3 regions of the Superficieibacter sp. HKU1 genome follow, and region 3 is predicted to be linked to each of the others. Evidence: riboswitches for the same ligand, from Rfam matches in the RefSeq annotation. Region 3 holds a riboswitch; each other region holds the start of a gene.
What was found. Region 3 has a riboswitch for thiamine pyrophosphate ahead of thiB (thiamine ABC transporter substrate binding subunit). Riboswitches for the same ligand answer to the same signal wherever they lie in the genome.
Positions count from the first base shown of each region.

Region 1 (2,261 bases), 2.0 Mb from region 3:
CCGTGCAGCCGTATGCGCCAAGGGCGGAGAAGGTTTTCAGATCCGCCTGAATCCCCGCGCCGCCGCTCGGATCGGTGCCAGCGATGGTCAGTGCGTTGATCCGTTTCATACCTGCACCTCCGCGTCCAGCGTCCACAGGGCGTCGAGAAAGGCCGGGATAAAACTGCCGGCACCGGCGCTTTGCTGCGCGGCGGTCAACCCGGCCTGTTTAATGAGCGCGCAGGCAGAAGCCACGTTTTCCAGCCTGTCACCGGGTAATGCGCAACTGGCGGCCACCACCGCTGAAAGCGCGCAGCCGGTGCCCACCACGCGGGTCATGAGCGCATCGCCCCCGGCGATGGCCAGCGTGCGGCTGCCGTCGGTGACGTAATCCACTTCCCCGGTGACGGCCACAATGGTCGAGGCTTCTCTGGCAAGCGTGCGCGCGGCTGGTAGCGCGGCGCCAGCAGTGTCGGTGGTGTCAACACCGCGCCCGCCTGCGCTCATGCCTGCCAGGGCGAGGATCTCCGAGGCATTACCGCGTATCGCAGCAGGCCGCAGCGCGATAAGCTCCCGGCAAAAGCGGCTACGTAATGTGAGTGCGCCCACGGCTACCGGGTCGAGCGTCCAGGGTTTTTGCGCCGCACTGGCGCTGACGACCGCCGCTCGCATCGCCTGCGCACGTTCCCCGGTCAGCGTGCCGACGTTAATTAACAGCGCGTCAGCGATGGCCGCAAACTGCGCGGCTTCCTGCGCATCAACGACCATTGCCGGCGATGCACCGAGCGCCAGCAGGACATTTGCGGTAAAGGTTTGAACAACATCATTGGTCATACAATGAACCAGCGGAGAACGGGTTCGAACGTGGTGTAGCGCGTGGGCGGTAGCCGTGCGGCTGTGCAGGTCAGGTTGCATAATTATGCTCCTGCCAGACGGTGAAGAAGGGACTTCTTTACAGGAGTCAGACTTCCCTACGCTGGCATTATCCAGATCAGGTGGTACGGGTATTTCTCAGCCTTCACCAGGAAGGGCACCCCGAGTCATCAAAATTCAAAACGTGCGATTAATGATGGTCATTAATCCCAGACCGGGATAATAATGCCAGCGGAAAAGCTTGTAAACGGTAAAAGCGGTGCGCCTGTGCTTTTCAGGCCAGAGACATGAGACGCTGGCAACCGCTGCCAGCGTCCTGGTTTTATTAATATTTGAGACGATTGGACTGCTGCACATAATCTTCAATGGCAATTGTGGCTCCCAGCCTTTCATACAGCATAAGAATACTTATCATCACTTCTCCGCCATACGATAATAAATCATCCGGTGCGGTATGATTTTCTTCGTTCGCTAAAAATTGCAGTTGCTCAATAATGTCATGGTATTCGCCGTAAATACCAATGGCCACATTATTTGCAGGAATACATTCCTGACAATAACGCAACGCATCCGCCGCTTTTTCCGGTATTGAGCGCCGATGTATAAAGATAACCATTAGCTCGCGGAGCTTAACCATCATCAATGTATTATTCATATATTCTCCTCCCAATACGAACGCCAGTAATAACTGATTGGGTGATAATTCGCTTTAAAATGTAAAAAATTGGGTTGCATTAAAATTCTCACATCTCAAATCTGAACTCAATGTTAATAATATGTTTCATTGATTAATGTCAATATCGTAATATCATTATATGTTTTAATAATAATTAACATTTAATTCATTCATGCCACACCTGAATTTACGCTAATTATTTTAGCTTTAAGGAGCGCGCGCACGCCTGTTTGACTAAAAAAAAACCTGCCGGAACCGGCAGCTTCTCAGTCGGTGACGCAGAAGTCGGACAAACGGTACTATTCATATCGTGAATAACAGGTATTCTACAAGAGGCGCTTAAGCCCTGTTACTTTCGATTTCGTGGAACAATCCTTCTATGCAAAAACTATTTCGCGTGCCGCTGCTGCTGGCGCTGTTGTCCTGTCTGATGATGCCGTGTTTTTCCTGGGCCGATGAGGCGACGGGTCAAAATGACGTTGAGCAGCCGCAGCCGGTGAAAGTGAACGTCAGTACGGCGCTGCCCGCGCTACAAAAACGGCTGGATTCGCTTAAACAGCGGGTAGCAACGGCAAAAGCGGATAAGCAGTTCACCACTCTGAATGACGATGCGCAAAAACTGGCTGCCGATGCCGAGAAACTGGCCGTCGCGCTGGCGCCGCAACTGGCGCAGATCCAGGGACAGTTAGACGTATTAGGCCCGGCCCCGGCGCCCGGTACCCTGACGGAAACG
Region 1 is NZ_CP119754.1:2,932,343-2,934,603, forward strand. It holds gene thiD (bifunctional hydroxymethylpyrimidine kinase/phosphomethylpyrimidine kinase) at 1-109, opposite strand, end outside; gene thiM (hydroxyethylthiazole kinase) at 106-894, opposite strand; TPP riboswitch at 931-1,027, opposite strand; gene P0H77_RS14100 (hypothetical protein) at 1,178-1,507, opposite strand; gene P0H77_RS14105 (DUF3772 domain-containing protein) at 1,908-2,261, shown strand, end outside.
Region 1: another riboswitch for thiamine pyrophosphate. It lies ahead of thiM (hydroxyethylthiazole kinase); the one in region 3 lies ahead of thiB (thiamine ABC transporter substrate binding subunit).

Region 2 (2,261 bases), 1.3 Mb from region 3:
CGCAGAATTTATGCGAACGATAGAACTCGGCTAGCTGTACGCCGCGCCCGGCAAGCTGGAAAAGTCCGGCATCCTGATTGATGACCTGACGTACCGATCCCATCTCCCGCTGACGCTGTTGCTGCACCAGCCAGACCGTTTCGCCTTCCCATTCACCAATGTGGAGTGCGCTCTGGCCCACAAGATCAAAATTTCCTGCCTCGCCATGTGGTAATTCTCCGGCGGGCAGCCATAATTTTTGTTCATGGCTGACTATCCACCAGCCGCGATCGGACTTCTCAATAATACGGACCATAATCACTTGCACAACCTTAGTTTCACTGGCATGTTGATAACATTATTTTTACATTTTTAGTGAACAATTTTTCTAATCTACATTTTACGGGGTCATTTATGCTAAACCACCTGGAAAGACTGACAGAGCGCGTCGGAGGAAGTAATGAACTCGTCGATCGCTGGCTACAGGTGCGCAAGCAGCTGCTTGTGGCTTACTACAATCTTGTTGGCTTCAAACCCGGCAAAGAATCGGTGACCCAGCTTGATGAAAAAGCGCTCGATAATTTCTGCCATAACCTGGTTGAGTATCTTTCCGCCGGTCATTTCAGTATTTATGAACGCATTATCAGCGAAATGGAAGGGGCAAGCCCACTTATCGCCGCGACGAAACTGTATCCGCTGCTGGAAGCTAATACTCAGGAGATCATGGGTTACTACGATTCCAGCCTGGAAAATGCTATTGATCACGACAATTATCTCGAATTCCAGCAGGCGCTTTCCGGTATCGGCGAGTCGCTGGCCGCGCGCTTTACGCTGGAAGATAATTTGATCCAGTTGGCCTATGAGAACAACCTCAAAGAAAGTGCTAACGACGAAACGAATATCGCGCGCCCGGCTTGAGTTCTTGAGTTTTAGCGCGTAAGTTACCTGCATTGCCCCTCTCACGAGGGGTTACATCTTGTCGGAGTGCCTTTAGTAAAAGGCTGAGACCGTTAATTCGGGATCCGCGGAACCTGATCAGGCTAATACCTGCGAAGGGAACAAGAGTAATTCTGCTTTTGACGCTGCCGTTACAGGCAAAGTCCATCCATTACTCCATCCGTCGTCTGACAAGCCACGTCCTTACTTTTGGAATGAGCTATGTCTGAACCTAAAATGACCCGCCGCGAACAACGCGAGCACGCACAACGTTTTATCGACACGCTGGAAGGCACCGCTTTCCCCAACTCAAAACGTATCTACATTACCGGCTCACAGCCTGATATCCGCATTCCGATGCGTGAGATCCAGCTTAGCCCGACGCCTGTCGGCGGGAGCAAAGAAAATCCGCAGTTTGAAGACAACGAAGCCGTGCCGGTGTATGACACGTCGGGTCCGTATGGCGATCCTGACGTGAAAATTAATGTCCAGCAGGGGCTGGCAAAATTGCGCCAGCCGTGGATTGACGCGCGTCATGATAGCGAAGAGCTTCCCGACCGCAGTTCGGCGTATACCAAAGAACGCCTGGCGGACGATGGACTGGACGACCTGCGGTTTACCGGCCTGCTGACGCCGAAGCGGGCGAAAAGCGGGCAGTGTGTCACCCAGTTGCATTACGCTCGCCAGGGTATCGTGACGCCGGAGATGGAGTTTATCGCCATCCGGGAAAACATGGGCCGCGAGCGCATCCGCAGTGAAGTGCTGCGCCAGCAGCATCCGGGCCAGGGTTTCGGCGCGCGTCTGCCGGAAAATATTACGCCGGAATTTGTCCGTGATGAAGTCGCCGCCGGGCGCGCCATTATTCCCGCCAATATTAACCATCCTGAATCCGAACCGATGATCATCGGCCGCAACTTTCTGGTCAAAGTGAACGCCAATATCGGCAACTCGGCGGTCACTTCCTCTATTGAAGAAGAAGTGGAAAAGCTGGTGTGGTCGACCCGCTGGGGCGCGGACACGGTGATGGATCTCTCCACCGGACGCTATATTCACGAAACCCGTGAGTGGATCCTGCGTAACAGCCCGGTACCCATCGGCACGGTGCCGATCTATCAGGCGCTGGAGAAAGTGAATGGCATCGCTGAAGATCTGACCTGGGAAGCCTTCCGCGATACGCTGCTGGAGCAGGCGGAGCAAGGGGTGGATTACTTTACTATCCACGCGGGCGTGCTGCTGCGCTATGTGCCGATGACCGCCAGGCGTCTGACGGGGATTGTTTCGCGCGGCGGCTCGATTATGGCGAAATGGTGCCTGTCACATCATAAAGAAAACTTTCTCTACGAGCG
Region 2 is NZ_CP119754.1:4,510,587-4,512,847, forward strand. It holds gene nudC (NAD(+) diphosphatase) at 1-295, opposite strand, end outside; gene rsd (sigma D regulator) at 394-897, shown strand; TPP riboswitch at 950-1,054, shown strand; gene thiC (phosphomethylpyrimidine synthase ThiC) at 1,138-2,261, shown strand, end outside.
Region 2: another riboswitch for thiamine pyrophosphate. It lies ahead of thiC (phosphomethylpyrimidine synthase ThiC); the one in region 3 lies ahead of thiB (thiamine ABC transporter substrate binding subunit).

Region 3 (2,261 bases):
GGAAAATGGCCGGGCCTGTCGACAGCAGCGCCGACAAAAACGCCTGCCAGAAGGAGAAGCGCACCACGTGCCACAGGTAGCTGTCCTCAAGCAGCGTACGCCAGGCCGCCTGCGGCGCGCTGATCCAGAGCGCCAGAAATGCGGCCAGCGCCACCGCCACCATGAGTGTGGCGGCGGCGAGGCCCGGTATCAGCCAGCCGGGAATTAACGGCTGACGGCGCGTTGCCATTCGCTAATCCACTGCGCGCGCTGCTGCGCGACGTCATGCGAGGAAAACTGCAGCGTGGTTTTCGGTTTTGCCAGATCGGCAAACCCTGCCGGCAGGGTGACGTCAGTGACCGGATACATCCAGTTGCCGGTTGGAATGGCATTCTGGAACGCCGGGGAAACCATGAAGGTAAGGAATTTCTTCGCCAGTTCAGGCTGCTTGCTGGCCGCCGTACGGGCCGCGACTTCAACCTGGAGATAGTGACCTTCAGCAAAATCCGCGGCCGCGTACTGCGATTTTTTCTCTTCAATAATATGGTAGGCCGGAGAGGTGGTGTAGCTCAGCACCAGATCGCTTTCGCCTTTTAAGAACAGCCCGTAGGCTTCACTCCAGCCTTTGGTCACGGTAACGGTTTTTGCCGCCAGTTTCTGCCAGGCTTCTGATGTTTTATCACCGTAGACTTTTTGCATCCACAGCAGCAGACCCAGACCCGGCGTGCTGGTGCGCGGATCTTCATAAATTACGCGCCATTTCTGGTCGCTTTCCACCAGTTCCTTCAGGCTTTTCGGCGGATTTTTCAGCTTGTTTTTGTCATAGACAAACGCGAAGTAGCCGTAGTCGAAAGGCACGAAAGTATCGTTGTCCCAGCCGCCCGGCACCTTAACCGCGCTGACCGGCACGTCGCTTTTGGCAAACAGCTTAGTTTGCGTGGCGGCTTCCAGCAGGTTGTTATCCAGCCCCAGCACCACGTCGGCTTTGCTGTTTTTCCCTTCCATACGCAGGCGGTTGAGCAGCGATACGCCGTCTTCCAGCGCCACGAACTTCAGCTCGCAACCGCAGTCGGCTTCAAAGGCTTTTTTGACCACCGGCCCCGGTCCCCAGTCGGCGGAGAACGAGTCGTAGGTGTAGACGGTGAGTACCGGTTTAGCGAAAACAGGCGCGGCGACCAGCGCCAGCAGCGGCAGATATTTTTTTAACACTTTGCACCTCAGTAGATGGGTGGCAAAGGATTTTGAGCGGTAGCCTCAAATCCCTTCGCCGGCATTATCCGGATCAGGTTCGACGGGTATTTTCTCAGCTTTTATCAGCACCCCGTTGAGCACGTTAACAGTGTAATAATTTTGTCAGTTTTCGGAAAGCATTATGGCTCCGGCGGCGCAAACCAGGCGGATTTAAAGTCAAACCAGCCGAGGGTGTTCATCCGCAGGCCGCGCATACTGCGCTGCCCCTGAAGTACCAGCCAGTGATGGATCAGCGGCACAATATTCTGATTCACCTGTAACTGCTGGCTCCAGGTGGCCGGATTTAACTCGCCTCTGCGCCAGCGGCTGGCGTCTTCCTCCCAGTCAATCGGAATGCAATGGCGGATCAGCGGTACGTCGTACAGATAGGCAAACAAGGAGAAATCGAGGGGGAGGGTAAAGTTGGCGCTGTTTAACCAGACGTCGCTGACCGCCTCGCCGCGATGCCACTCTTCATACTCCAGCTCCTGAATCTCCAGCTTCACCTGATGTTCGGCCAGCAGCGCCTTCATAATGCCGCCCATCATGCGGTGTTCAACGTGATCCTGATAATACGTCAGGGTGATGGTTTCCAGGCCCGCCGGTTTTTCACAGGCGCGACTCTGCGAGTGATGCCAGCGCGGCAGCAGGCCATAGGCCGGGAACCAGGTACTCTGGTAATGTTCTCCCGCGTGATACAGCATATTCGCCGGCTGAAAGAGGTGGCTCAGCCACTGGCGCACGGCTGGATTGCTGCCGCGCGGGCTACGGGCGTCAAATAGCAGGTAATAACATCCTTCCTCAAGACGGCTTTCTACCGCTTTTTCACTCTGCGTGGTGCCCTGAAGCGTCAGGCCACCATTAGGCTCCTCGCCGATTTCCGGTAGTACCCAGACGTTCACTTCATCAATGAGCGCCCGAAAACCAAAATAGTCGTCGAAGGCGTGGATCTTAAGCTGATTCTGGTTGTTACGCCCGACCGCATACGGGCCGGTACCGACAGGCAGGCTCGAGAAATGGCTCATCGTTTCCCATTCGCGCGGCAGGATCAT
Region 3 is NZ_CP119754.1:919,408-921,668, forward strand. It holds gene thiP (thiamine/thiamine pyrophosphate ABC transporter permease ThiP) at 1-229, opposite strand, end outside; gene thiB (thiamine ABC transporter substrate binding subunit) at 205-1,188, opposite strand; TPP riboswitch at 1,221-1,313, opposite strand; gene sgrR (HTH-type transcriptional regulator SgrR) at 1,350-2,261, opposite strand, start outside.